DNA from 3 places in the Stenotrophomonas sp. YJH_SMC_80 genome. Region 1 is predicted to be linked to each of the others. Evidence: predicted binding sites of a transcription regulator. Region 1 holds the regulator's gene; each other region holds the start of a gene.
What was found. Region 1 encodes HrcA, which represses chaperone genes, less so after heat shock. Its sites were predicted from a motif close to TTNGCACTCNNNNNNNNNGAGTGCNAA; they were not measured.
Positions count from the first base shown of each region.

Region 2: a site for HrcA is predicted at 1,107-1,133, ahead of rpoH (RNA polymerase sigma factor RpoH). Genes of this name have one in related genera too.
Region 3: a site for HrcA is predicted at 4,636-4,662, ahead of AC5P99_RS19615 (co-chaperone GroES). Genes of this name have one in related genera too.

Region 1 covers NZ_JCAFVP010000003.1:509,407-519,114, reverse strand. Annotated here, with positions in the region: gene AC5P99_RS08285 (MFS transporter) at 1-1,167, opposite strand, end outside; gene AC5P99_RS08280 (AraC family transcriptional regulator) at 1,240-2,037, shown strand; gene dnaJ (molecular chaperone DnaJ) at 2,098-3,222, opposite strand; gene dnaK (molecular chaperone DnaK) at 3,377-5,299, opposite strand; gene grpE (nucleotide exchange factor GrpE) at 5,482-5,997, opposite strand; gene hrcA (heat-inducible transcriptional repressor HrcA) at 6,061-7,125, opposite strand; gene recN (DNA repair protein RecN) at 7,241-8,902, shown strand; gene AC5P99_RS08250 (LysR family transcriptional regulator) at 9,012-9,708, opposite strand, start outside.
Region 2 covers NZ_JCAFVP010000012.1:93,091-102,798, forward strand. Annotated here, with positions in the region: gene AC5P99_RS17270 (response regulator) at 1-143, shown strand, start outside; gene ung (uracil-DNA glycosylase) at 153-866, shown strand; gene rpoH (RNA polymerase sigma factor RpoH) at 1,145-2,020, shown strand; gene AC5P99_RS17285 (RHS repeat domain-containing protein) at 2,294-3,340, shown strand; gene AC5P99_RS17290 (DUF2247 family protein) at 3,349-3,831, shown strand; gene purD (phosphoribosylamine--glycine ligase) at 3,981-5,264, opposite strand; gene purH (bifunctional phosphoribosylaminoimidazolecarboxamide formyltransferase/IMP cyclohydrolase) at 5,326-6,909, opposite strand; gene AC5P99_RS17305 (CDP-alcohol phosphatidyltransferase family protein) at 7,133-7,750, shown strand; gene AC5P99_RS17310 (bifunctional alpha/beta hydrolase/class I SAM-dependent methyltransferase) at 7,785-9,536, shown strand; gene AC5P99_RS17315 (phosphatase PAP2/dual specificity phosphatase family protein) at 9,536-9,708, shown strand, end outside.
Region 3 covers NZ_JCAFVP010000018.1:45,896-55,603, reverse strand. Annotated here, with positions in the region: gene AC5P99_RS19630 (protein-disulfide reductase DsbD family protein) at 1-2,203, opposite strand, end outside; gene cutA (divalent-cation tolerance protein CutA) at 2,200-2,538, opposite strand; gene AC5P99_RS19620 (endonuclease) at 2,607-4,397, opposite strand; gene AC5P99_RS19615 (co-chaperone GroES) at 4,709-4,996, shown strand; gene groL (chaperonin GroEL) at 5,078-6,727, shown strand; gene AC5P99_RS19605 (DUF6445 family protein) at 6,863-7,474, shown strand; gene AC5P99_RS19600 (serine hydrolase domain-containing protein) at 7,503-8,666, opposite strand; gene AC5P99_RS19595 (aspartyl protease family protein) at 8,734-9,663, opposite strand.

The sequences.
Region 1 (9,708 bases):
CGCCGCCACGATGCCGAGCAGCGGCAGGAACGCAGTCAACTGGTAGACGTACTCGATGCTGGTCTTGTCCGCCAGCAGGCCGAGCACGGCAGCACCCAGTCCACCCATGCCGAACGCAAAGCCGAAGAACAGGCCGGACACCATGCCGATGCGGTGCGGCATCATTTCCTGTGCGTACACCACGATCGCCGAGAACGCCGACGACAACACGAAACCGATCAGCACCGCCAGCACCGTGGTCCAGAACAGATCGGCATGCGGCAGCATCAGTGCGAACGGCGCAACGCCCAGGATCGAGGTCCAGATGATCGGCTTGCGGCCGATGCGATCGCCCAGCGGGCCACCCAGGAAGCCGCCGGCCGCGGACGCCACCAGGAATGCGAACAGGTGCAGCTGCGCCTGCGCCACGGGAATGCCGAAATGGTGGATCAGGTAGAAGGTGAAGTAGCTGCCGATGCTGGCCATGTAGAAGTATTTGCTGAAGATCAGCACCAGCAGGATCGCCAGCACCTTGGCCACGGTGCGCGGGGGATGGCGCGGCGCCATCGAGGCGGTGCTGGCCGGGCGCGGGGTGCCCAGGTGCAGCGCATACCAGCGGCCGACATAGGTCAGCAGTGCAATGCCGATCAGCGCGGCGCCGGCAAACCACGACGCGGCATGCTGGCCATGGGGCACGATCACGGCTGCAGCAATCAGTGGACCGAGCGCGGTACCGAAATTGCCACCCACCTGGAACACCGACTGCGCGAAGCCATGGCGGCCACCCGAGGCCAGCCGCGCAATGCGCGATGCTTCCGGATGGAAAATGGCCGAACCAATGCCGACCATCGCCGCAGCCATCAGCACCACCGCATAGTTCGGCGCGAAGCCGAGCAGCAGCATGCCGCACAGGGTCGAGGCCATGCCGATCGGCAGCGAGTACGGCGCCGGGCGACGGTCGGTGGCGGCGCCAACCAGTGGCTGGAAGATCGAAGCGGTCAGCTGGTAGGTCAGCGTGATCAGGCCGATCTGGGTGAAGCTCAGGTTGAAGCCGCCCTTGATCACTGGATAGATGGCCAGGATCAGCGACTGCATCATGTCGTTGACGACATGCGAGGTGGAAATAGCTGCCAGCACACCGGGAGCCACCGGACGTGAGGTCGTTGCGGGAGAAGCCAAGGCGGACATGGACGCAGTCAGGTTGGGGGCGAGCCACGCATGCTACGGTTGCCCTCCCCTCCCTTCTGCCGCGTTCGGGTCATGGCCTATCGCAAAAAGGACATTGCCGGCGATGTCGACCCGGCTGCGCCGTGGCGTGATGTGCCACTGCATCGTCCGGTCACCTACCGGGTTACCCAGTACCCGGCAGGCACCCATATCGCAGGCCACAAGCACCAGCGCCACCAGCTGGTCTATGCCATCTCGGGGCTGATGGTGGTGCGCTCGGAAGTCGGTCGCTGGGTCGTGCCCTCCACCCGTGCGATCTGGATGCCGGCGGGCATGGTGCACGCGGTGGACTGCATTGCCGCCGTGCACATGCGCAGCCTGTACATCGATCCGTCGTTCGCCCCGCAGTTGCCGGCCGAACCGTTCGCGGTACAGGTGGCACCGCTGCTGCGCGAACTGCTGCAGGCAGCCACCCTGATCAAGGGCGAGCACATCGAAGACAGCCGCGATGGCCGCGTGGTGCGCCTGCTGCTGGACGAACTGCATCGCATGGACGTACTGCCGCTGCACCTGCCCTCGCCCACCGACCCGCGCCTGCAGCGGATCTGCCAGCACATCCAGAAGCGCCCCGGCGACGACGCCACGCTGCAGGACTGGGCACAGGCGCTGGAAGTGGACGTGAAAACCATCCAGCGCCACTTCGCCCACGAGCTGGGCATGACCTTCGGCCAGTGGCGACAGCAGGCGCGACTGCTGGCCGCATTGGAGCGGCTGGCGGTCGGCGACAAGGTCATCGATGTCGCGCTGGCGATGGGCTACGACAGCCCCAGTGCGTTCACCAGCATGTTCAAGCGCCAGCTGGGGCAGACGCCGGCGGCGTTTTTCCGCTGATCGCAAACGAAAACGCCGGGCATGGCCCGGCGCTGCCGCTCAACGCTTCGGTTGAAAAACTCAGGACGTCATCCGGTCCCAGAAGCCCTTCACGCCATCCATGAAGGTGGCCGACTTCGGCGAATGCTTGCGTGCTTCCTCGCCGACGAAGGTGGCTTCGAACTGTTCCAGCAGCTTGCGCTGCTCAGGGGTGAGGTTGACCGGAGTCTCCACCACCACGCGGCAGTACAGGTCGCCCTCGCTGCGGCTGCGCACCGAACGCACGCCCTTGCCGCGCAGGCGGAACAGCTTGCCGGTCTGGGTCTCGGCCGGAATGCGGATCTCCGCTTCGCCGCCGAGGGTGGCCACGCGCACGGTGTCACCCAGTGCCGCCTGCGAGATGCGGATCGGCACTTCGCAGTGCAGGTCGTCGCCATCGCGCTGGAAGATCGCATGCTCGCGCACGCGCACTTCCACGTACAGGTCGCCCGGTGGCGTACCGGCCGGACCGGCTTCGCCCTCGCCCTGCAGGCGGATGCGGTCGCCGGTATCGACGCCGGCCGGCACCTTCACCGACAGCACCTTGTCTTCCTCGACACGGCCGTTGCCGTGGCAGGTCTTGCAGGGCTTGGCGATGATCTGGCCACGGCCGCCGCAGTTGTGGCAGGCCTGCTGCATGGCGAAGATGCCGCGCTGGATGCGCACCTGGCCGCGGCCATGGCACACATTGCAGGTTTCGACCTTGCCGTCTTCCGAGCCACTGCCATCGCAGTCGCCGCACTCGGCCAGGGTCGGAATCTCGATGCGGCGCTCGACGCCGCGCACGGCTTCTTCCAGGTCCAGCTCCATCACGTAGCCGATATCGGCGCCGCGACGCGCCTGGCGCGGACCACCGCCACCGCCGCCAAAGATGTTGCCGAAGATATCGCCGAAGATATCGTTCATGTCCGGGCCGCCCGGCCCGCCGCCGCCCATGCCGTGCTCGAACGCCGCGTGGCCATGGCTGTCGTACATGCGGCGCTTGTTGCCGTCGGACAGTACTTCGTAGGCTTCCTTGCACTCCTTGAAGGAGGCTTCGGCCGCCGCATCACCCGGGTTGCGGTCCGGGTGGAACTTCATCGCGCAGCGACGGTACGCCTTCTTCAGCTCGTCGTCGGTGGCGGTGCGGGCAACGCCCAGCACTTCGTAATAGTCGCGCTTGCTCATATCGTGGATCTGGTTCCGGAAAGTCGGGATTCGTCAAAGCGGAAGAGCGGAACCAGGTCCGCTCTTGCGTCGGGCGCCCCGACACGCCGGTGGGCGGTCAGGACCCTGATGCGACAACGGGACGCTGGTGGCCAGCGTCCCGTGTCGGTCCGGATCAGGACTTCTTGTCGTCCTTGACTTCGGTGAACTCGGCGTCGACCACGTCGTCCTGCGCCTTGCCGGCATTGCCGGCGTCGGCACCCGGGGCACCGCCCTGGTCGGCCGAAGCAGCGGCGAACAGCGACTGGCCAGCTTCTTCCAGCGCCTTCGACTTGGCTTCGATCTGTGCCTTGTCGTCACCCTTCATCGCGGTTTCCAGGTCGGCCAGGGCCGCCTCGACCTTGCCGATGACATCGCCGCCGACCTTGCTGCCGTGCTCGGTGATGGCGCTGCGGGTGCCGTGGATCAGGGCGTCGGCCTGGTTGCGGGCCTGCACCAGTTCCTGGAACTTCTTGTCTTCTTCGCGGTTGGCTTCCGCGTCGGCGACCATGCGCGCGATCTCTTCCTCGGACAGGCCCGAACCGGCCTTGATCTCGACCTTCTGTTCCTTGTTGGTCTTCTTGTCCTTGGCCGACACGTGCAGGATGCCGTTGGCGTCGATGTCGAAGGACACTTCCACCTGCGGCAGGCCACGCGGGGCCGGCTCGATGCCGGACAGGTCGAACTTGGCCAGCGACTTGTTGAAGCGGGCCTGTTCGCGCTCACCCTGCAGCACGTGCACGGTCACGGCCGACTGGTTGTCCTCGGCGGTGGAGAACACCTGCGAGGCCTTGGTCGGGATGGTGGTGTTCTTCTCGATGATCTTGGTGAACACGCCGCCCATGGTCTCGATGCCCAGCGACAGCGGGGTCACGTCCAGCAGCAGCACGTCCTTGACGTCGCCGCCCAGCACGCCGCCCTGGATCGCAGCACCCAGTGCCACGGCTTCGTCCGGGTTGACGTCCTTGCGCGGTTCCTTGCCGAAGAACTCGGTCACCGCCTGCTGCACCTTCGGCATGCGGGTCTGGCCGCCGACCAGGATCACTTCGCTGATGTCGCTCGAACGCAGGCCGGCATCGTTCAGGGCGACGCGGCACGGCTCGATCGACTTCTTGATCAGGTCGTCCACCAGTGCTTCCAGCTTGGCGCGGGTCAGCTTGATGTTCAGGTGCTTCGGACCCGACGCGTCAGCGGTGACGTACGGCAGGTTCACTTCGGTCTGCTGGGCGCTGGACAGCTCGATCTTGGCGCGCTCGGCAGCATCCTTCAGGCGCTGCAGGGCCAGCGGATCCTTGCGCAGGTCGATGCCCTGGTCCTTGTTGAACTCTTCAACCAGGTACTCGATGACGCGGTTGTCGAAGTCTTCGCCACCCAGGAAGGTGTCGCCGTTGGTGGCCAGCACTTCGAACTGCTTTTCACCGTCGACGTTGGCGATCTCGATCACCGAGACGTCGAAGGTGCCGCCGCCCAGGTCGTACACCACGATCTTGCGATCCTTGTTGTCGCCCTTGTCCAGGCCATAGGCCAGCGCGGCCGCGGTCGGCTCGTTGATGATGCGCTTGACGTCCAGGCCGGCGATGCGGCCGGCGTCCTTGGTTGCCTGGCGCTGGCTGTCGTTGAAGTAGGCCGGCACGGTGATGACCGCTTCGGTGACCTTCTCACCGAGGAAGTCCTCGGCGGTCTTCTTCATCTTTTCCAGCACCTTGGCCGAGATTTCCTGCGGAGCCATCTTCTTGCCGTCGCTGGTGGCCACCCAGGCGTCGCCATTGTCATGGGCCAGGATGCTGTACGGGACGTGCGCGATGTCCTTCTGCACTTCGGCGTCGGTGAACTTGCGGCCGATCAGGCGCTTCACCGCGTAGAAGGTGTTCTTCGGGTTGGTCACGGCCTGGCGCTTGGCCGAGGCGCCGACCAGGACTTCGCCGTCCTTGGTGTAGGCGACGATCGACGGGGTGGTGCGATCGCCTTCCGAATTCTCGATGACGCGGGCCTTGCCGCCGTCCATGATCGCCACGCACGAGTTGGTGGTGCCGAGGTCGATACCAATGATCTTGCCCATGGGGGAGACTCCTGAGGATGCTTGTTGGTGTCAGTCCGGCCGTTCGGCCGGTGGATGAATACGATGTGGGGGAGGCTCGTGGAACATTCAAGCCGTCTCCCGAACGCTGTGTTCAGCGCCTGGAAAACCTTGCCAGGCATGGCCTGGCACAACCGGGACCGGGCAAAGCCCGGCCTGGTCCATCAATCGGCGGCCACCACCACCAGCGCCGGCCGCAGCAGGCGCTCGTTGAGCAGGTAGCCCTTCTGGAACACGGTCACCACGCTGCCCGGGGCGGCGCCCGGCGTCGGCACCTGGCTGATGGCCTGGTGGTGTTCCGGGTTGAACGGCTGGCCGATGGGGTCCAGCAGGACCAGTCCGTTGTCGGCGGCCACCTTCAGCAGCTGCTTGTAGGTCAGCTCCAGGCCTTCGCGCAGCGGGTGCGGGTCGTCGCCGGCGGCCTTCAGGCCGGCATCCAGGCTGTCGAACACGGGGAGCAGATCGCCCAGCAGCTTCTCGTTGGCGAACTTGCGGGCCTGTTCGATGTCACGGGCAACGCGCTTGCGCTGGTTCTCCAGGTCGGCGCGCTCACGCAGGGCATCGGCCTTGACCTGTTCGATTTCGGCGCGCAGGCGCTCGACTTCGTCGTTGACGCCGGCGGTGGCGGCCGCATCGGCGGCACTCTGCTGGGATTCGATATCTGGCTGTTCGTGGTTCATGTCTGGGTCCCTGGCGGTCAATCTCCGCCTCCACCCACCCTAGTGTGGGCGGGATGCTGCGTTTCAAGCGTCGGATGTTCCCGGCGGGCGGCCGGCTGGCGAAAACGCCGCGCCCAGTACATCGGCGGTAGCCTGGACCAGCGGGATCACGCGGTCGTAGGCCATCCGCTTGGGGCCGATCACCCCCAGCACGCCCAGCACCTGGCCATTGGCCGTGTAAGGGGCAGTGACCAGCGAGACGCCCTGCAGCGGCATCATCCCGGTCTCCTCGCCGATGAAGATGCGCACGCCGGGCGCCTGGATGGTCCGCTCCAGCAGCTGCAGGATCTCGCGCTTGCTGGAGAACAGCTCGAACAGCTCGCGCAGGCGCTCCAGGTCGGACAGGTCCTGCACCCCTATCAGGCGGGTCTGGCCGGCCACCAGCATGTCGTCGGCCGCCGGCTGCAGGGCCTGCTCGGCCAGCTCGATGCTGTGCGCCAGCAGCTGTTCCAGCTCGGAGCGGGCATCGCGCAGTTCCAGCAGCAGTCGGGTGCGGATCTCGGCCATCGGCAGGCCGGCGAAATGGGCATTGAGGTAGTTCGCGACCTGCTCCAGCTGGCCCGGCGCGAACTCCTGCCGGGTCTCGATGACGCGGTTCTGCACCTCGTTGTCGGCAAACACCAGGATCGCCAGCACCCGGCGCCCGTCCAGCGCCACAAAATCGATCTGGCGGAAGGCGAACTGCTCGCGTCGTGGTGCGCTGACCACGCCGACGAAGTGGCTCATCGCCGACAGCAGCTCCGAGGCGCTGCCGAGCAGGGCCTGGGTGCTGCCGCCGCCAGCCAGTTCCTGCCGCAACCGGGCCAGCTCGCCTTCGCCCGGCGGCTGCATCTGCAGCAGGCTGTCGACGAACACGCGGTAGCCATGCGCGGTCGGGACACGCCCGGCTGAGGTGTGCGGCGAGGCCAGCAGCCCCAGGTCTTCCAGGTCACCCAGGATGTTGCGGATGGTGGCCGGACTGACCTCCAGCCCGGCCACGCGCGCCAGCGTCTGCGAGCCGACCGGCTCGCCGTCCTGGATGTAACGCGCGATCAGCGTGCGCAGCAGATGGCGCGCACGCGGGGCAAGCTGGTCGGGAGAACCGTGCATGGAATCAACCTGTGAGACACGGACACTAGATAATGGCGGCGCATCACCTTGGCAAGTCATTGGACCTCCCTCGCCCGCGTGCTAGCGTTGCGCGGCTGCTGATACCCCCTTACCCATGCTCAGACATCTTTCGATCAAGGATTTCGCCGTCGTCCGCGCCACCGAACTGGAGTTCGGGCCAGGCATGACCGTGGTTTCAGGCGAGACCGGCGCCGGCAAGTCGCTGATGGTCGACGCGCTGGGCTTCCTGTCCGGCCTGCGCGCCGACAGCGGCGTGGTCCGCCACGGCGCCGCGCGCGCCGAGCTTTCGGCCGAGTTTGCGCTGGAGCAGCTGCAGGCTGCACGCCAGTGGCTGGCCGACAACGAGCTGGACGACGAGGAGCAGTGCCAGCTGCGCCGGGTCATCCGCGCCGATGGCGGTTCGCGGGCCTGGATCAACGGCCGCCCGGTGACCCTGGCGCAGCTGGGCGACCTGGCCTCGCTGCTGGTGGAGATCCACGGACAGCACGAACAGCAGGCCCTGCTGACGCGCCCGTCGCAGCTGGCCCTGCTCGACGCCTATGCGCGCAATGAGAACGAACGCCGCCAGGTGCGACGCGCCGCCGCGGCCTGGCAGGCATTGGTCGATGAATCGCTGGCGCTGTCGCAACAGGGCGACGTCAGTGACCGGATCGGCTTCCTGGAGCACCAGCTGCGCGAGCTGGACCGTGAAGACCTTGAGCCGGAGTCGATTGCCGCACTCGGCGCCAGCCACCGCCGCCAGGCCCATGCCAGCGCCCTGCTGAGCGCCTGCCAGGCCGCCAGCAACCAGCTCAACGGCGACGACGGCAGCTCCGCGCTGGACCTGCTGCAGCAGGTGCGCCACGAGCTGTCGCGCCTGATTGAGCACGACCCGCGCCTGGGCGAGGTGGATGGCCTGATCGAGAACGCTTCGATCCAGCTGCACGAAGCCCTGTCGCTGCTGGACCGGGTGCATGACGACCTCGACGCCGACCCGGAACAGTTCGAGGAGAACGAGCGCCGCCTCGGCCGCCTGCACGACCTGGCCCGCAAGCACCGCGTGCCGATGGACGAGCTGGGTGCGCAGCGCGAGCGCATGCACGCCGAAGTGGAACAGCTGCGCGGCGCCGACGAACGCCTGCAGCGCCTGGCCGGCGAGATCGACAAGGCCGCCGCCGCCTGGCGCGCACAGGCCGAAGTGCTGACCGCCAGCCGTCGCAGCGCTGCTGCCGAGCTGTCGGCCACCACCACCGGCATCATCGCCGAGCTGGGCATGGGCGGCGGCCAGTTCCTGATCGAGCTGGAACCGCAGGACGCCGGCAAGCCGGACCCGCAGGGTGCCGAGCGCGTGGAATTCCTGGTCGCAGCCAATGCCGGCCAGCCGCCGCGCGCCCTGCGCAAGGTGGCCTCCGGCGGCGAACTGTCACGCATCTCGCTGGCCATCGAAGTGGCCGCGCTGGACCTGGATGCAGTACCGACCATGGTGTTCGACGAAGTCGACTCCGGCATCGGCGGCGCGGTAGCCGACATCGTCGGCCAGAAGCTGCGCGCGCTCGGCGAGAAGCGCCAGGTGCTGTGCGTGACCCACCTGCCGCAGGTTGCCTCCAAGGGCCATGCCCATTACCGGGTCAGCAAGGCCCCGGTGGAAGGCATGACCCAGAGCGCCGTGGAAAAGCTGGACAGCAAGGCGCGCGAGGAAGAGCTGGCGCGCATGCTCGGCGGCGTGGAAGTGAGCAAGGAAGCGCGCGCCGCCGCGCGCAAGCTGCTGCGGGCCTGAGGCCGGCAGAGCAGAGCGTGGGCCCGGCTTCCGCACGGTAGTGCCGGGCGCTGGCCGGCAACCGATGCGAGGGGTCGAAGATCATGAGGTTGCCGGCCAGCGGCCGGCACTACCCCCGTGGCTGCGTCAGGTCGACGTTCTCCACCAGGAAATCAAGAAACGCGCGCACCCGCAGCGGCAGGTAGCCGCCCTGCCCCAGGAACACCGCGTGCACCTCTTCCAGGTCACCGGGGTTGGCCTCTTCCAGCACCGGCAGCAGGCGCCCGGCGGCAATATCCTGCTGCACCTGGAATGCTGCCAGCCGCGCCATGCCCAACCCACCCAGCACCAGCTGGCGCAGCGCATCGCCGTTGCTGGCGCGGGCGTTGCCACTGGGCAGCAGCATGCGTTCGCGCCCGTCCTGCAGCAACGGCCAGCCCTGCATCGCGCGCGCATGGCCGATATCCAGCCGGTTGTGCGACTGCAGCTCCTCGGCAGTGCGTGGCAGCCCGTGCCGCTGCGCGTAGGCCGGTGCAGCCACGATCATCATCCGCGTCGCGCCCAGCCGCCGCGCCACCAGGCTCGAGCTCTTCAGCGGACCGGCCCGCACCGCCACGTCGGTGCGCTGCTCCAGCAGGTCGATCACCTCGTCGTTGAGGGTCAGGTCCACGCCTACCTGCGGATTGCGCTGCAGGAACGCCGGCAGCAACGGCAACAGGAAATGCTGGCCGAACGGCACGTTGGAATTGACCCGCAGGCGTCCACGCGGCTCGGCGTGAGCACTGGCGCAGCGCTCGGCCTCGTCCAGGTCGGCCAGCACGCGCAGG
Region 2 (9,708 bases), on a different contig from region 1:
GCAACCCGCACAACCAGACCGGGCTGCTGCAGTCCGGCGCCAACGACCTGGTACTCAAGCCGATCGAAGAACGGCTGCTGGTCACCAAGGTGCTGTTCCAGTTGCGCCTGGCCCGGTTGAACGATGGACCCCTGATTCGATGAAGTGGTGCAATGGTTGATGAAGTAGCGGACACCCCGACGATCCAGCTGGAACCGAGCTGGAAGCAGCATGTCGGCGATTACCTCCTGCAGCCGCAGATGCGCGAGCTGTCCAGCTTCCTGCGCCAGCGCAAGGCCAGTGGCGCGGCGGTATTCCCGCCCGGCCCGCAGATCTTCGCCGCGTTCGACGCCACGCCATTCGAGCAGGTGAAGGTGGTGATCCTCGGCCAGGACCCGTACCACGGCCGTGGCCAGGCGCATGGCCTGAGTTTCTCGGTGCCGCCGGGCGTGCCGGTGCCGCCGTCGCTGCTGAACATCTACAAGGAAATCGAGAGCGATCTCGGTATCCCGCGCCCGGACCACGGCTGCCTGATCCCGTGGGCGCAGCGCGGCGTGCTGCTGCTCAATGCCGTGTTGACGGTGGAGGAGGGCAAGGCCGGCGCACACCAGGGCCGTGGCTGGGAAGGCTTCACCGATCACGTGGTGGACGTGCTCAACCGCGAACGCGAAGGCTTGGTGTTCATGCTCTGGGGTGCCTACGCGCAGCAGAAGGGCAAGGTCATTGATACCCGTCGCCATCGCGTTCTGAAGGCCCCGCATCCGTCGCCGCTGTCGGCCCATCGTGGCTTCCTCGGCTGCCGCCATTTCTCGATGGCCAACGAGTACCTGCAGCGTCGCGGCCAAGCCCCGATCGACTGGTCGCTGCCGCCGCGCTCGGTGCTCTGAGCGCCGGCTGGCGGCCGGGCCTGAACGCCGGACAACGTTCCCTGGCCTGAATGGGCCTCCAGAACGGCCCGTTCAGCTCCGCTTGACCGGAATCGGCCGGTTTCCGGCAGGTAATCGCTTGAATTCCAAGGGATTGTGAATCCCGAAAAGCGCGCTCGCCACTGTCATCAAATCGCGCTACGGTAGGGCTCTGTTTGGGACCAGTGTTGCATCAATAGGATGCTGGAACTTTTTCCTCCTTTAGCAGTCCAAATCCCGGACTGCTAAGATGGGTGCCTATGAGCCAGAACACCTCTACTGCCCTTGTGGCAAACAATCTCCCGATTCCCAGTGCGCTCGGTTCGCTGGACGCCTACATCGGTGCCGTGCACCAGATCCCGGTGCTGTCGGTCGATGACGAACAGGACCTGGCCCGTCGCTTCCGCGACGGCAACGATCTGGACGCCGCCCGCGAGCTGGTGCACTCGCACCTGCGCTTCGTGGTGCACGTGGCCCGCGGTTACAACGGCTACGGCCTTGCCCTGGGCGATCTGATCCAGGAAGGCAACATCGGCCTGATGAAGGCGGTCAAGCGCTTCGACCCGGACATGGGCGTGCGCCTGGTCTCCTTCGCCGTGCACTGGATCCGTGCAGAGATGCACGAGTTCATCCTGAAGAACTGGCGCATCGTGAAGGTCGCCACCACCAAGGCGCAGCGCAAGCTGTTCTTCAACCTGCGCAAGTCGAAGACGCGCCTGGGCTGGATGAACGCGGCGGAAGTGAGCGCGGTGGCCAAGGACCTGAACGTGTCCGAGCGAGAGGTCATGGAAATGGAGTCGCGCCTGTCCGGCCGCGATATCGGTTTCGACGCGCCGACCGACGAGGACAACGAACACGCACCGCCGTCGCCGGCTGCGTTCCTGGTTGCCGATGACGAAGACCCGTCGATGGCCTACGAGCGCGAGGACAGCGAAGACAACCAGATGCAGCTGCTGCGCGAAGGCCTGGCCGAACTGGATGCCCGCTCGCGCGACATCATCCGCCGTCGCTGGCTGGACGCCGACAGCAAGGTGACGCTGCAGGAGCTGGCCGACGAGTACGGCGTGTCCGCCGAGCGCATCCGCCAGGTTGAGGCGAACGCGCTGAAGAAGATGAAGGCGCTGTTCACCGCGTAAGGCATAGATCTTAGGTTCGGTTCCTATTTCCGGAACGCGTTCTGATGAAAAGCCCCGGCGTTGGTCGGGGCTTTTCGTTTGGCCAGCATGGCAGTTGGTAATGCCGGCCGCTGATCGGCGGATTCAGTAGTACCAGCCCATGGCTGGCAGTCATGCGCTTCCGGTGGCCGTTCAATCCCTCGCGAGGTTTATAGCCCAGGGCTTGGTCCAATTCAGAATGGTCATTTTGGCCTCAGTCCTGGAGTTGGACTCCGATGACTGCCTTCCTGTGCTATGAATGCCAAGCCTTGCTTCAAGGCTCTTTCATGGATTGGAATGATGCGCAGGTTCGGGGGAACTGCAGGCGGTGTGTCGACCCGCTTCGGGGCATTTGAAGATCGAACTCGCAAGCTTGGTGTTATAGGCGCCTGGCTGTGCTGCTTGCTGCTGATGGGCCTTGGCCTGTCACCATCCGCAATCGCCCAGACAACGATCACATACATTCACACTGATGCCCTCGGCTCGGTTGTGGCCGAAAGCGATGCCAACGGCAACGTCATCAAACGATATGACTACGAGCCCTACGGGGCCGTGGTAGGCGGTCAGGTCACGGATGGACCTGGGTACGCCGGACATGTGAGCGACTCGGCCACAGGGCTGAGCTACATGCAACAGCGCTACATGGATCCACAACTGGGTGTGTTTTTGTCAGTGGACCCAGTCACCGCTCACCAAAAGCCAGTTGAGCAGTTCAATAGGTATCGGTACGCGAACGGGAATCCCTACAGGTTCGTCGATGCGGATGGAAGGCAGGCCGCAGAGCGATTCGTTGAGCGGCATCGGAGGGATATTGCTGCCGGAAATGGCGCCGTATACGAGCCGATGAGACCGGCCGCAATCGCTGTTACAGCGGCAATGGCTGCCCCAGTGCTGATCGAAGCTGGCATGGTTGCGATGGCCAATCCAAGTGTCGTATCAGCAGCTACCAGTATCGCTGCTGATATCGCAGGAGTTACAGGTGCCGGTGGAGCAGGTGTGGCGGCATCCAAAGTTCTGAGTGTTGAAGGTCGGGCACTTTTGAATTCCCGACCTGTGGGAAGTGCACTCAAAGCCGACGCTGGGCACAATTCGGCGACCTTCATGCGAGAGACCGCTGCAGAAGCGGGTGTTCATACTCCATTGACAGGGGGTGACGGCGTGGTCCGCACTCTGACTCAGCTGCCAGGTGAACTCAATGGAAAGGCCGGTCGATTTGAATACATAGTCGACAAGGCTGGCGACTTGACCCATCAAAGATTTGTGGAAGGTGGCAGCATGAACGGAATACCAAACAAGAAGTGAGTGTCTACATGAGAACGTATGACTGTATTCAGCCCTATGGACCCTGGAGTCAGACCGAGGTGGCGTGGGCACTGGGGCGCCATCTGATTGACTTTGAGGTTGTGAAGCACTGCGCGTCGGAGCAGAAGGAACTGGAAGAGAAGTTCAATCTGAACGCCTTGATTGAAAGACTTGAAGGGGCTTTTCCCGATGAGCGTAATAGCGTAGCTGCGCAGTTGGCGGCATTCGATAAGAACTCAAACGAGGATGAGATTCTCAGAAGATGGCTTGTTGCATTTCTCGCGGACGCTTACGCCAAGCGCGATGAGATTGCTGATCCGCTCGGAGAGGTTGAGAGGATCTACGCTGATTTTGATTACCCGGAGTCTCTGGAGAGCTTTGTCAGGTACATGCCAGCTTCTGATGGGTATGATCCGACTGCGCACTCACATGAGCAGAATGTTGCGCGTCTCTTCGAGAACTGGAAACGTTATCTTGACTCGGCGAAATAGCGGATTCACTCAGCGTAATTTCCTTCGCTTGATGTGCGTCGCCTCTTCCCGAAGCGCACCGTCCCGGCTTCCATGCCGAGGACGGTGAAAACTCCCAGAATCCGTGATCTGGTTCCATGCAGGAGGCTGCGTGGTGGATCTACCAGGCCTCACCCCTCGCGTGCGATCGCGCGCCAACCAATGTCGTTGCGGTGGAACTCGTTGGCCCAGGTCACCTTGGCCACGCCGGCATAGGCATTGGCCTGCGCGTCGCGCACGCTGTCGCCCAGTGCGGCCACGCACAGCACGCGACCGCCGGCACTGACCACGTGGCCCTGCGCGTCCAATGCAGTCCCCGCATGGAACACCTTGGCACTGGCCGGCACGTCGTCCAGGCCGGAAATCACGTCACCGGTGATCGGCGCTTCCGGGTACGGCCTGGCCGCCAGCACCACGCCCAGCGACGGGCGCACGTCCCACTGCGCTTCGACCTGGTCCAAGCGGCCATCGATGGCCGCTTCCACCAGCTCGACCAGGTCCGACTGCAGGCGCAGCATCACTGGCTGCGTTTCCGGGTCGCCAAAGCGCACGTTGAATTCGATCACCTTCGGCGCGCCACTGGCATCGATCATCAGGCCGGCGTAGAGGAAGCCGGTGAACGGGATGCCGTCGGCGATCATGCCTTGCACGGTGGGGTTCACCACCTCGCGCATCACCCGTGCATGCACCTCCGGCGTCACCACCGGGGCCGGCGAATAGGCGCCCATGCCGCCGGTGTTCGGGCCGGTATCGCCGTCGCCGACGCGCTTGTGGTCCTGCGAGGTGGCCATCGGCAGCGCATGCACGCCGTCCACCATCGAAATGAAGCTGGCTTCCTCGCCGTCGAGGAATTCCTCGATCACCACGCGCGCACCGGCATCGCCGAATGCGTTGCCCGAGAGCATGTCACGTACCGCGTCCTCGGCTTCGGCCAGGGTCATCGCCACGATCACGCCCTTGCCGGCGGCCAGGCCATCGGCCTTGACCACGATCGGCGCGCCCTTCTCGCGGATGTACGCCAGCGCGGCGTCCACGTCGGTGTGCACTGCGTAGAACGCGGTGGGGATGTTGTGGCGGGCCAGGAAGTCCTTGGCGTAGGCCTTGCTGCCTTCCAGCTGCGCGGCGGCGGCGGTCGGCCCGAAGATGCGCAGGCCGGCGGCGCGGAAGCGGTCGACCACGCCGGCCACCAGCGGCACTTCCGGGCCGACCACGGTCAGTGCCACGCCTTCAGCCTGGGCCAGCGCCAGCAGACCGTCGATATCGGTGACTTTCACCGCGACGTTGCGGCACTTGTCTTCGCTGGCGGTGCCGGCGTTGCCGGGTGCCACGATCACTTCGGTGACACGGGAGGACTGGGCCAGCTTCCATGCCAGGGCGTGTTCGCGGCCGCCAGAGCCGATGACGAGGATCTTCATGGGACAGGGTTCTCGGGTACGGAAGAGAAAAGCCGGGCAGGGCCCGGCTTCGTGATGCGGATCAGTGGCGGAAGTGGCGCACGCCGGTGAACACCATCGCCAGGCCATGTTCGTCGGCGGCGGCGATCACTTCGGCATCGCGCATCGAACCGCCCGGCTGGATGACCGCCTTGATGCCGGCGGCAGCAGCGGCGTCGATGCCGTCGCGGAACGGGAAGAACGCATCGGAAGCCATCACCGAACCCTCGACCACCAGGTTTGCATCGGCCGCCTTGATGCCGGCGATGCGCGCGGAATAGACGCGGCTCATCTGCCCGGCGCCCACGCCAATCGTGCGGTTGTCCTTGGCGTACACAATCGCGTTGGACTTCACGAACTTGGCCACCTTCCAGGCGAACAGCAGGTCGGTGAACTGCTTGTCGGTCGGTGCCAGCTTGCTGACCACCTTCAGTTCGTCGCGGGTCATGCCGCGGTTGTCCGAGGACTGCAGCAGCAGGCCCGAGCCGACGCGCTTGCTGTCGAAGTTGTTCAGGCCATCACCGTGCGGGATGCGCAGCACGCGCACGTTGGCCTTCTTCTGTGCGTATTCCAGCGCGGCCGGCTCGTAATCCGGGGCAATCAGCACCTCAACGAACTGGCGGTCGAGGATGACCTTTGCAGTGGCCGCATCCAGCGGCTTGTTGAAGGCAATGATACCGCCGAAGGCGCTGGTCGGGTCGGTGGCGTAGGCCAGCTCGTAGGCATCGCCGTTGCCGGCGCCAACCGCCACGCCGCACGGATTGGCGTGCTTGACGATGACGCAGGCCGGCGCATCGAACTGGCGCACGCATTCCCACGCCGCATCGGCGTCGGCCAGGTTGTTGTAGCTCAGTTCCTTGCCCTGCAGCTGCTGGAACGTGGCCAGGGTGCCCGGCACCGGGTACAGGTCGCGGTAGAACGCGCCGCTCTGGTGCGGGTTTTCGCCGTAGCGCAGGTCCATCACCTTCACGAAGGTGGAATTCATCTGCGCCGGGTACTCGGCACGCGCCGGCACGGCGGCGTCGGTGGCGGTGACCGCCGACAGGTAGTTGCTGATGGCCGCGTCGTACTGGGCGACGCGGTTGAACGCAGCCACCGAGAAGGCGAAGCGGGTGCTGGCCGACAGCTGGCCGTCGTTGGCGTCCAGCGAGGCCAGCAGCTCGGCGTACTGCGAGGGGTCGGTGGCCACTGCCACGCGGGCGAAGTTCTTGGCCGCCGAACGCAGCATGGCCGGGCCGCCGATGTCGATGTTCTCCACCGCGTCGGCCAGGGTGCAGTCGGCCTTGGCGGTGACCGATTCGAACGGGTACAGGTTCAGCACCAGCAGGTCGATGGCACCGATGCCGTGCTCAGCCATCACCGCATCATCCAGGCCGGAACGGCCCAGCAGGCCGCCGTGCACCATCGGGTGCAGGGTCTTGACCCGGCCGTCCATCATTTCCGGGAAACCGGTGACGTCGGCCACGTCCTTCACGGCCAGGCCCGCATCGCGGATCGCCTTGGCGGTGCCGCCGGTGGACAGCAGCTCCACGCCGCGTGCGGCCAGCGCAGTGGCCAGCTCGACCAGGCCGGTCTTGTCGGAAACGGAGAGGAGGGCCCGGCGGACGGGCAACAGATCGGCAGTCATGGGACAGAATCGGCAGCGGAGCGGGGCCGATATTGTAGGCGGTGGGGGCCGGTGGCGGGCGCTGGAAGGGGTAATTTGCCGTGGCGATCGACGCAAGGCCGGGTCGGGCACACCGATCCGGCCCGATCCGGGGGCTGGCCTGCGGACCAGAGCAGGGTTGTCGGAATCTGCCGACGATGGGGTAGGCTGTGCCCGCACTGCCAAGGATCAGCGGGTACGGATCATGTCGATCTATGCATTGAAAGGACGTTTCCAGGACCTGTTGCGTCCAGCCGTACGCGGCCTGTATCGCATGGGGATCACTGCCAATACGGTGACCGTGGCCGCTGCCGTGGTCTCGCTGCTGGTGGCTGCCGCCGTCTGGTGCTGCGCGCCGGCCCAGCCCCTGCTGTACCTGCTGCTGCCACTGTGGATGCTGCTGCGCATGGCGCTCAACGCCGTGGACGGCATGCTGGCCCGCGAGTTCGGCCAGCAGTCGCGGCTGGGCGCCTATCTGAATGAGCTGTGCGATGTAATCGCCGACGCGGCGCTGTACCTGAGCCTGCTCAGCGTGCCGGGCGTGCGCCCCGAGATGCTGTGGCTGCTGGCCTGGACCGCGGCCCTGAGCGAGTACGCCGGGGTGCTGGGGCTGATGGTCGGTGCCAGCCGCCGCTACGACGGCCCGATGGGCAAGAGCGACCGCGCGTTCGTGATCGGTGCGCTGGGCCTGCTGCTGGCGTTCGAGTGGGTTGGCGCGATGACGGTCACTGGCGTGGCCGCGGTCATGGCGGTGCTGTGCGTGCTGACGATGGTCAACCGCGTCCGTCGGGGACTGCGGGAAGCAGCGGTTTCGCCGAATTAATCAAGCAGATACAAGAAGACAATCAGGAGATTGCATGCGTCAGGCGCAGGAACGGGAATTCCACAGCTTCGACCAGGTACCGCTGTTCTACCGGTACTGGGCGGGCACCACCGCAACGCCGGCCACCAAGGCCATCGTGCTGCTGCACCGCGGCCATGAGCACTCCGGCCGGGTCACCCACCTGGTCGATGAGCTGGACCTGCCCGACACCGCCTTCTTCGCCTGGGACGCGCGCGGCAATGGCCGTTCGCCGGGCGCACGGGGCGATGCACCGGGCTTCCCGGCGCTGGTGCGTGATCTGGACAGTTTCATCGCCCACATCGGCGCCGAGCACGGCATTGCGGTGGAAGACATCGTGGTGATCGCGCAGAGCGTAGGGGCGGTGGTCGCCGCGACCTGGGTGCACGACTACGCGCCACGCCTGCGCGCGCTGGTCATGGCCTCGCCGGCGTTCAAGGTGAAGCTGTACGTGCCGTTCGCGCGGCCGGGCCTGGCCTTGATGCAGAAGCTGCGTGGCAACTTCTTCGTCAACAGCTACGTCAAGCCGCAGTGGCTGACCCACGATCCGGCGCGGGCGGAAAGCTACCGCACCGACCCACTGATTACCCGGCCGATTTCGGTGCGCGTGCTGCTGGGCCTGTACGAGGCGGCCGACCGCATCGTGGCCGATGCGCAGGCAATCAGCGTACCGGTGCAGCTGCTGGTGTCCGGCTCGGATTTCGTCGTGCACCGTGGCCCGCAGGACCGCTTCTACGAGCGCCTGTCCAGCCCGATCAAGGAGCGTGTGCATCTGCCGGGCTTCTTCCACGACACGCTGGGCGAGCGCGATCGTGCACCAGCACTGGCGCGCATCCGCGGCTTCATCCAGGCGCGTTTTGCCGAGCCGCTGCGCGAGCTGTCACGCCGCGACGCGCACCGTCACGGGCCAACCTTCGAAGAATCCGAGATCCTGGCCTGGCCACCGGAGCGCAACAGCCTGGCCGACCTGCGCTGGCGCGTGGTGCGTGGCGGCCTGCGCTTCGGCGGCACGCTGTCCGAAGGCATCGCGCTGGGCCTGCGGACCGGTTTCGATTCCGGTAGCACGCTGGACTACATCTACCGGAATGAGGCGCGCGGCAAGGGCCAATTGGGGCGGATGGTCGACCGCAACTACCTGGATGCAATCGGCTGGCGTGGCATCCGCGTGCGCGGCCAGCACCTGCAGGAACTGCTGCGCGACGCTGCCCAGCGCCTGCGCGGGCAGGGCACGCCGGTGCGTGTGCTGGACGTGGCCGCCGGCCATGGCCGGTATGTGCTGGAAGCGCTGGGCCAGGGCGAACAGCGCGCCGACCGTATCGTGCTGCGTGATTTCAGCGATCTGAACGTGACCCAGGGCCAAGCGTTGATCGAGCGCCTCGGTGCGGCCGACATCGCCCGCTTCGAGCAGGGCGATGCGTTCGATCCGGCGCAACTGGCCAAGGTCGATCCAGTACCGACACTGGCGGTGGTCTCGGGCCTGTACGAACTGTTCCCCGACAACGACGCCGTGCTGCGCTCGCTGCAGGGTATCGCCGCAACGGTGCCGGTGGGCGGCTACCTGGCCTACACCGGCCAACCCTGGCACCCGCAGCTGGAATTCATCGCCCGCGCCTTGACCAGCCATCGCGGTGGCGCGGCGTGGGTGATGCGTCGCCGTACCCAGCAGGAGATGGATGAGCTGGTGCGCCTGGCCGGTTTCGAGAAGGTGGCGCAGCGCATCGACGACTTCGGCATCTTCACCGTGTCGCTGGCGCGCCGGACCGCGTGATGGCGACGCTCGCCGCAACCCCGCTGGCCGCGGAAGGGCGCCCCTGGCGGCGCGCCCTGCTGTGGCTGGCCCTGCTGGGTCCGTTCTTCTTCGCAAGCTATGGCTTCGCCAACTGGATGGCCGGCCGCCACGCCACCCTGCCGGTGATGGCGTTCGCGTGGGAGACACGCAT
Region 3 (9,708 bases), on a different contig from region 1:
GCATGTACACCGCGTTGGTGCGCTTGAGCAGGTCCTTGAACTCCGGCCGCGACAGCACGGCGCGCTCGTTGGCCTTGCAGCTCACGCACCAGTCGGCGGTCATGTTGACGAACACCACGCGGTTGTCGGCGCGCAGGCGGTCCAGCAACTGCGGCGAATACTCCACCACGTTGTCGCTGGCGGCCTGTGCGGCGCGTGCCGGCGCTGCCAGCTGGGTCACGCCCCAGGCCGGTACCAATGCGCCGATCGCCAGCAGCACGCCGAGCAGGGTCACCGCACGCGAGCCGGTCCAGCGGTTGCGCTCGAACAGCCACAGGCCGAAGGCGAACAGCAACAGGCCACCCAGCACCAGCGCCATGCCGTCCACGCCGCGTTGCTTGCCCAGCACCCACAGCAGCCACAGCGCGGTGGCGTACATCGGGAAGGCCAGCACGTGCTTGAGCGTTTCCATCCACGGGCCGGGCTTGGGCAGGCGGCGCGCCAGCGCCGGCACGAAGCCGATCAGCAGGAACGGCAGCGCCAGGCCCAGGCCGAGGAACAGGAACACGGTCATCGCCTTCAGCGGCGGGGCAATGAACGCGTAGGCGATCGCGCCACCCATGAACGGGCCGACGCAGGCACTGCCGACCACGCAGGCCAGCGCACCGGTGAAGAAGTCACCGGCCGGGCCGCTGCGGCTGGCCAGCGACTGGCCCAGGTTGCCGATGCCGCCGCCCAGGGTGAACACGCCGGACAGGCTCAGGCCTACCGCGAACATGATGTAGGCCAGCGCCGCCACCACGCCCGGGTGCTGCAGCTGGAAGCCGATGCCGACGGCGTTGCCGATTGCGCGCAGGCCCACCATCAACGCACCGATCACCGCGAATGCGACCAGCACGCCCAAGGTGTACCAGAGCGCGTGGCTGCGTGCGCGCTGCGGGCTTTCGCCACTCTGTGCCAGGCTCAGGACCTTCAGCGACAGGATCGGCAGCACGCAGGGCATCAGGTTCAACACCAGGCCGCCGGCCAGCGCCAGCAGCAGCACCCAGACGAACGAACGGTCCGGGTTCGGTGTGGTCGCCGGCGGGCGCGTACGCAGCGCGTTGTCACCGCGCGCATCGGCGGCGAATTCATTGCCGTCCACGGTGCCTGCGACGGCCGGGGGGGCGGCATCCGTATTGGGCACCGTCGGCAGCAGGCGCAGGGGGGCGCCGTTGGCGCCTTCGCGTGGCGCCACAGCCAACGGGCTGATTACCTCGTTGCGCGGCGGTGCCTGGTCGGCGCTGGCGCTGACCTTGCCGGCCGGGATCGACAGCTTCACCCGGCGGGTCATTGGCGGGTAGCAGATGCCATCGGTCTGGCAGCCCTGGAAGGTCACCACGAGGGTGCCGTCAACCGCGTCGGCAACCGTGCGCCGCAACGGCAGCGGCACTTCCACCTGGTTGAAGTACACCGAGACATCGCCGAAGTGCTCGTCGCGATGCGATTGCGCGGCTGGCCAACGCGGCGTGCCGGCCTGCACGCCGGTGCTGCCTTCCAGCTTCAGCGAGGTGCGGTCGCGATACAGGTAGTAGCCCGGTGCCGGGCTGAAGCGCAGCAGCAGGGTGTTGCCGTCGCTGGCGATGGCATCGAAGCCGAACGCCTGTTCCGACGGCAGCGGCAGCGCCTGGCTGTTGCTGGCCGCACCCGGCAGGCGCAGGCCGCCGCTGTTGCCGGCACCGGCCAGTGGGTTGTTGAACGGACTGGCCGCACCGGCGCGGCTGGCCGGGGCCGCCGCCTGTGCACCGCTGCCGGGCAGGGTGACCTGCACCACGCGCTTCTGCGGCGGGTAGCAGACACCGGCATCGGCGCAGCCCTGGTAACGCACTTCCAGACTGATGGTACCGGCGGCCTCGGTCGGCGTGCCGGGCAGGCTGGCCTGCAGGCGCTCGCGATAGGTTTCGACCTCGCCGAAGAAATCGTCGTGGTGCTTGTCGCCCTTGGGCATCTGCAGCGCGCCGGCATTGAAGGCCGGGTCGGCCTTGACGCTGGTGCGGTGGCGATACAGGTAATAGCCGGGCGCGATCTTGAACTGCAGTTGCACCTGGCCACGTTCGGGGGCGGTGGCGGTCAGCGCGAACGCCTGGTCCACCGGCAGCAGGTCTTTCTCATCCAGGGCGAACGCCGGCAGCGAGAGCCACAACAGGGCGCACAGGGCGGCGCCACGCGCAAACAGAGTCTTCAATCAGTGTCCTCCCGGGTCTGTGCCCGGATCCAGTCCAGATACGCCGGCAGGCCGGCCCGGGTTTCGACCGCGATGCACTCCGGGAGTTCATACGGATGCAGTTCGACGATCCGGGCGATTGCGTCATTGACGCGACTCGCGGTGGTCTTCACCAGCAGCTGCAGCTCGGCGTCGGTGGTCACCTCGCCCTGCCAGCGGTAGGTCGACTGCGCGCCATCGAGGCGGGTCACGCACGCGGCCAGGCGCTCGCCAACCAGCGCGTGCGCGATGCGCTCGGCACTGGCCCGGTCCGGGCAGGTGGTCAACAGCAGCAGGACGGGATCGACGGTCGACATGACCGTCGAGTATAGGGCCGCCGCCGGGTCAGGACCCGGCGGCGGCCGTGGACCGCTGCGTTGCGCGGTCAGTTGGCCAGCTGGCAGGTGGCCGGCTTGGCCGAGGTGAACAGGCCAGGGGTCGCCCACTCGGGGTGGTCGATGAACGGGTTGCGGTTGCCCTGGAAGCTGTAGATCACGTCATTGCGCGCGCGCTCGGCATCATCCGGCGGGTCGGACAGGTGCCAGTCGATCAGCGTCGACAGCAGGCCCATGTAGGCCGGTGAGCTGCTGGTCTTGACGATCCTGCTGCGGTCGTCGGTCAGCTCCAGGTCCGGCTCGGACTGGCCAGTGGCTGCATCCTTGCCGCCCTCGTAGCGGATCGCCATGTACATTACCGCACGCGCCATGTCGCCCTTGCGCTTGCCCCACACCTCGAACGTGCCGGTGTTGCCGTCCGGCGTGCGCACCCAGTTGGAGTTGCCCGGATAGCCACCACTGCCGCCACCCTGGCCGTTGTTGGCCTCGGTGGCGCGCTCGCCGCAGCTGGCGTCGCACTTGCCGAACGGCTTGTTGCCACGGTCGGCGTTCCACTGTGCATCGGTCAGGTACAGCATGTGGGTGTCGGTATACGGCGCGTACGGCAGGCCCTTGTCACCCGTGGTGGTGGCAAAACCCAGCGAGTTCGGCCAGGTGTGCTCGCGGTTGTACTTCAGGCCACTGCCGCTGCCGGCGCGATCGGTCACCTTGGCGTAGCTGCGGTTGCGATACGCGTCAAGGATGCGGTTCGGGTTGTTCGGGTCCTCGTCTGCGATCTCCAGGATGGTCCAGGTACTGGTGCCCGAGCCGCTGTACGGGTAGGCGGTGTGGCCCTTGATTGTCGCGTGCAGCGAGCAGCGCAGCTGGCTCGGGCTGGAGGTGTTGACCTTGGAGTAGTAGCCGGCCGGCACACCCGGGTTGCCCGGGTCCGGATTGCCGCCGGTGCTGGCCACGGTGAAGGCGATGCGGCTGTCGGCCGCCGGGTGTGCGCCCTGCAGGTCGGTGATGCGCGCGGCGCGGATGTCGAAGCGGCAGGCTTCACCGGCCACCAGCGCGGTGTTGGTGGACAGCTTCACGCTGCGTCCGCTGGCCGGGAAGGTCAGCGGCACGCTGCCGGAGGTACCGCAGCTCAGCGCGAACGCGCCGCTGGCCAGGTTCACCGTCTCGCTGAACACCACTTCCAGATCGGCCGCGGCCGGGAAGGTGCTGCTGCCCTGCGCCGGGGTGGTGGTGGACACCGACGGCGGCGTGTTCGGGCCCGGGGTGCCGCCGCCACTGAAGGTCTGGCCGTTGTTGCAGCTGCCGAAGGTCTGCCTGGCCGACTCGGCCCAGGTGAAGTGGGCGTACTGGCTGCCGCTGCCGGTCAGCTGCAGCGAGGTGCCCGGCGCCGTGCTGTTGGTCTCGGCCACCGGAATGTTCTGGCTGGTCATGCCGGCGGCAGGGCCACCGGAGGCGGTGATGGCGCCCTCGTAGCTGAGGAACTGGACCACCTTGCCGCTGGCGTCGACCAGGGCGATGCCGTCGTTCGGGCCGTTCTGGATGCCGTTGGTCGGGTAGTTGACCACGGCGATGCTGGCGCTGCCGCAACCGGCGGCGGTGCCGGCCGGGACCGGGTTGTTGGCGTAGACCGTGGCGGCCGAAGGATTGCTGCCGTTGTAGAGGTAGAGGCGGTAGCCGGACAGGTCTTCACCTGCGGTAGCGACCACTTCGATGGCTTCGCCGACGTCACCGGCGGCGGTGCTGTCGTCGTAGTGCAGTTCGTTGATGAAGACCTCGGCCTGGGCCGGCGCCGCGGCCAGTGCCAGCAGGCAGGCGGCGGCAAGCGGGGACAGCAATCGCATCGACTACTCCTTGTGATTGGGAATGCCTGACCGAGCCTAAGGCCGATCCAGTGACACTTTGTCGTAAATGAACGTCAGATATCTGACAGTGCGACGCTTGTCACCGAAATTGTCCAGGACCGACGCCTTGGCCGAGGCGCGCGGGTGGAAAAATTTTTTCATTCCGCCCTTGAAAGGGGGCGGCGGGGCTCCATCTCTGCCCTGCTCCCGACGTTGTCGGGTTTCTTCACGTGCGGTTCTGGCACTCGCCTGGGGTGAGTGCTAACATCGCCGGACTTTTTTAGACCAATCAATCACTTAAGAGGTCTCCTATGAGCATCAAGCCGCTGCACGACCGCGTTGTGGTCAAGCCGATCGAAGCCGACGAAATCTCCGCCGGTGGCATCGTCATCCCCGACTCGGCCAAGGAAAAGTCCACCAAGGGTGAGGTCGTGGCCGTCGGCCCGGGCAAGCCGCTGGACAACGGCAACGTGCGCGCGCCGTCGCTGAAGGTCGGCGACAAGGTCATCTATGGCCAGTACGCCGGCAGCTCGTACAAGAGCGAAGGCGTCGAATACAAGGTCCTGCGCGAAGACGACGTGCTCGCCGTCATCGGCTGAGCCTCGGCGCGACCTGTTTCAACCTGATCCCAAACTCCCAGCCGCCGGGCACCGTCCGGCGCTACCAATGAGGTAAATGCAATGGCTGCCAAGGATATTCGTTTCGGTGAAGACGCCCGTTCGCGCATGGTGCGCGGCGTCAACGTTCTCGCCAATGCCGTCAAGGCCACCCTGGGCCCGAAGGGCCGCAACGTCGTGCTGGAAAAGAGCTTCGGCGCCCCGACCATCACCAAGGACGGCGTCTCCGTCGCCAAGGAAATCGAACTGGCTGACAAGTTCGAGAACATGGGCGCGCAGATGGTGAAGGAAGTTGCTTCGCGCACCAACGACGATGCCGGCGACGGCACCACCACCGCCACCGTGCTGGCCCAGGCCCTGATCCGCGAAGGCGCCAAGGCCGTTGCCGCCGGCATGAACCCGATGGACCTCAAGCGCGGTATCGACAAGGCCGTTTCGGCCGCCGTCGCCGAGCTGAAGAACATCTCCAAGCCGACCGCCGACGACAAGGCGATCGCCCAGGTCGGTACCATCTCGGCCAACTCGGACGAGTCGATCGGCCAGATCATCGCTGACGCGATGAAGGAAGTCGGCAAGGAAGGCGTCATCACCGTTGAAGAAGGCTCGGGCCTGGACAACGAGCTGGACGTGGTCAAGGGCATGCAGTTCGACCGCGGCTACCTGTCGCCGTACTTCATCAACAACCAGCAGTCGCAGACCGCTGACCTGGATGACCCGTTCATCCTGCTGCACGACAAGAAGATCTCCAACGTCCGTGACCTGCTGCCGGTGCTGGAAGGCGTCGCCAAGGCCGGCAAGCCGCTGCTGATCGTGGCCGAGGAAGTTGAAGGCGAAGCGCTGGCCACCCTGGTCGTCAACACCATCCGTGGCATCGTCAAGGTCGTGGCCGTCAAGGCCCCGGGCTTCGGCGACCGTCGCAAGGCGATGCTGGAAGACATGGCCGTGCTGACCGGCGGCACCGTGATCTCCGAAGAAGTCGGCCTGTCGCTGGAGAAGGCCACCATCAAGGACCTGGGCCGCGCCAAGAAGGTGCAGGTCTCCAAGGAGAACACCACCATCATCGACGGCGTCGGCGACAAGGCCAACGTTGATGCACGCGTGGCGCAGATCAAGACCCAGATCCAGGACACCTCCTCGGATTACGACCGCGAGAAGCTGCAGGAACGCGTGGCCAAGCTGGCCGGCGGTGTTGCCGTGATCAAGGTCGGCGCCTCGACCGAAATCGAAATGAAGGAAAAGAAGGATCGCGTCGACGACGCCCTGCACGCCACCCGTGCGGCCGTTGAAGAAGGCGTGGTTCCGGGCGGCGGCGTTGCCCTGGTCCGCGCGATCACCGCGCTGGCCGGCCTGAAGGGCGCCAACGAAGACCAGAACCACGGCATCCAGATCGCCCTGCGTGCGATGGAAGCCCCGCTGCGCGAGATCGTTGCCAACGCCGGTGACGAGCCGTCGGTCATCATCAACAAGGTCAAGGAAGGCACCGGCAGCTTCGGCTACAACGCCGCTACCGGCGAGTTCGGCGACATGCTGCAGTTCGGCATCCTGGACCCGACCAAGGTGACCCGTTCGGCGCTGCAGAACGCGGCCTCGATCGCTGGCCTGATGATCACCACCGAAGCCATGGTTGCCGAAGCTCCGAAGAAGGACGAGCCGGCCATGGGCGGCGCCGGTGGCATGGGCGGCATGGGTGGCATGGGCGGCATGGACTTCTAAGGTCCACGCCCGCGTCGGACGTTGCCGGCCCTGGCCGGCGCGTCTCCCCGATGCAAGGAAAAACCCCGCCGCGAGGCGGGGTTTTTTTGTTGTCCGGTTGCCGCCATGGCGCCGCGTCGCTACGCTCGCAGGACCATGCCTACCTCGTTCATCGTCGTCGACGACTTCCTCTCTCCAGCCGATGCACACGGCCTGCGCCAGGCCGGGCTGGGCCTGACCTACCCGGCGCAGGAGGGGGCATTCCCCGGGCGTAATTCGCTCGAACGGCTGGAGCTGGACGGCCTGTCCGAGGCCGCGTCGCGGTTGGTCAACGAGCCGCTGCGGCCGGTCAATCCGTTGCAGTCGCACGGCAAGTTCCGGCTGACCCTGGCCAGCGATGTGGGTCGCGCCAAGGTGCACACCGACCATTCGCACTGGTCCGGCATCCTCTACCTCAGCGCCCCGGAGCACTGCGAAGGGGGTACCGAGTTCTTCCGCCATCGCCGCACCAACACCGAGCGCATGGCGCTGAACGCCCACGAGCTGGCTGCGCTGGGCTACGCCAACGGCGGCGACATGCATCGGGACATCATCGAGCGCGACAGCGTCGACGACAGCCAGTGGGAAATGACCATGCGCATCCCGATGCGCTTCAACCGCCTGGTGCTGCTGCGCCCGTGGTTCTGGCATACCGCCGGCCCGGCCTTCGGCGACCGGCCGGAGAATGGGCGGCTGGTCTACCTGATGTTCTTCGAGCAGGCGCGTTGAAGGGAGGTCATCCACGCATGGCGTGGATCTACTTCACGAATGCCTTTGCTGCGCCGTACTCCCACTGCCACGGTACGCCGATGTCGCCGAGCACGAAGGCCACCAGCGCCGGGAAGGTCGCCTCGGCGCGCACATCGTTGCCCAGGATCACCACGCAGCGCTGCTGCTGCTCGACGCACACCAGCGTATTACCGACTGCATCATCGTGGCCGCCCTTGTAGAAGCCCGCGCCTTGCGGGCCACGGAACGTCACCACCCCCAGGCCGGCCGCCAGGTCCTTGCGCTGCAGCGCCTTCGGCAGCTCCGGCTGCAGTGTGGGGAACTGGCTGGCGGTGGTGATCGGCAGCTGCGGCCGCACCAGCTCCTTGCGCATCTTCGCTGACAGCCCATCGCCGCGCACGTAGCCGGCGGCGAAACGGGCCATGTCGGCGATGGTGGTATCCATCGAACCGGCCGCGCGTACGCGGCTGCGCTCATCGTGCGGCTTGGCGGTGCCCTCCATGGTCCAGCCGTCGGCCAGGTTGGTGGCGAAGTCCCCGCGCCACATCATGCTGGTGCGGGTCATGCCGAAGCGGTCGAATACCCGCTGCTGCATCAACGCACCCACATCCTCGCCCAGCCGTCCGCGTTCGATCACGAACTGCAGCAGGATCAGCCCTTCGCCGGAATAGCCGTAGCGGCTGCCTGGATCGAAGTGGAACTTCAGCCGGCCGTCCGGTTCAAGAAACCCGAAGTTGGCAAAGCCACTGGCGTGGTTGAGCAGCAGGCGAGGGGTGAGCTGGCGCCAGCGCGCATCATCGGCCAGCACGCGGTAGTCGGCGTACTTCTTCGTTTCGGGCGGATAGTCCGGCAACGGCTTGTCCAGCGCTGTGGCGATGCTGGCATCCAGATCGATCCTGCGGTCCTGCGCCAGCTGCGCGACCAGATGGCCGAATGCCATCTTGGTCAGCGAGGCGGCGTACATCACCGTATCGGTGCGCAGTGGTTCGCCTGCGGTATTGCGCTCGCCGTAGGCGGCGACGTGCACCACCTTGCCGCCGTCGATCACCGCCAGTGCCATGCCGCGCGCCTGTGCGGCCTGCATCAACCGCTGCGCTTCGGCATCGATGCGGACCGGCGAGGGTACCGGGGGAGGTGCAGCCAGCACGGCCAGCGGGTACAGCGTCAGCAACATCAGGGCAGCACGGCACATGCGTGGAACTCCTGGTGGGGCGCACGGTGATGCTACGCCAGGCTGCCGCTGGCGTCATTGCCGGATGTCAGCTGGCCTGCGGCCGGCGCAGGCAGATCCGGGACGCGCCGGCACCGATGTCCACCTGGCCGCCGCGCATTGCATCCGCACCAAGGATCAGCGCCGGCCGGGCCTCCAGGCCGATCGCCTTGAACACTGGCAGTTCGCTGATGCGGACCTCCATCGAGGGGTGCTGCCAGCCGTTGCCGGCCATGCCGGGCAGGGTGTACAGCCAGGTTGCCTGCTTTCCGCCGCCCAGGCCTTCGGTGCCCTTTTCACGCACCCGCACCCGTGCGTCGCTGCCGTCGGTGCGCAGCCCCAGTGCGCGGGCTGCTTCGGCGTTGAGGACGGTCTGCGCGGCACCGGTGTCGACCACGGCGATGGCGTCCACCGCGGGCGCGCCCAGTGCAAGCATGATGAAACCGAACTGGCGCAGGCCGTCAGTGCGTCCGGGCAGCGCATTGGGCTGGCAACCCGGTCCTTCCAGGTTCAATCCGCCGGGTGTCCACAGCGCCAGTTGATTGCGGCCGAAGTCCCAACGGGTGTCCCAGCGTCCGGTCAGATCGTTGCCGATCAAGCCGTCAATGGCCGGATCATCGTCCTTCGGCAACGACGACAGATCGACCTTCATGGCTTGGGCCTGCAGCTGCCAACTGCCCAGCTGCCAGGACGTTCTGCGTATGCGCTGCAGCCGCGCGGAGGCTGCACTTGCCCCTTGGGCCTGCGATACCTCCGCATCCGCATCTCCCAGACCGTAGCGCCGCACGACGCGGTCATCGACCAGCGTGGCGCCTGCCGCGCTGTCGACCACGAAGCGCAGCGGTTCGGCACGCCCGTCCAGCGACACGGCCACGGCCGGATGACCGCCCTGCATCCACATCGGCAGGATGTGTTCGGGGGAATCGGACGCCAGCGCAGCCAGCGGGGCAGCAAGCAGGACGAATGGGATGAGGCGCAAGGCAGGTCTCCGCAGTGATCATGGGTGACCATTGGCGCGCAGCGG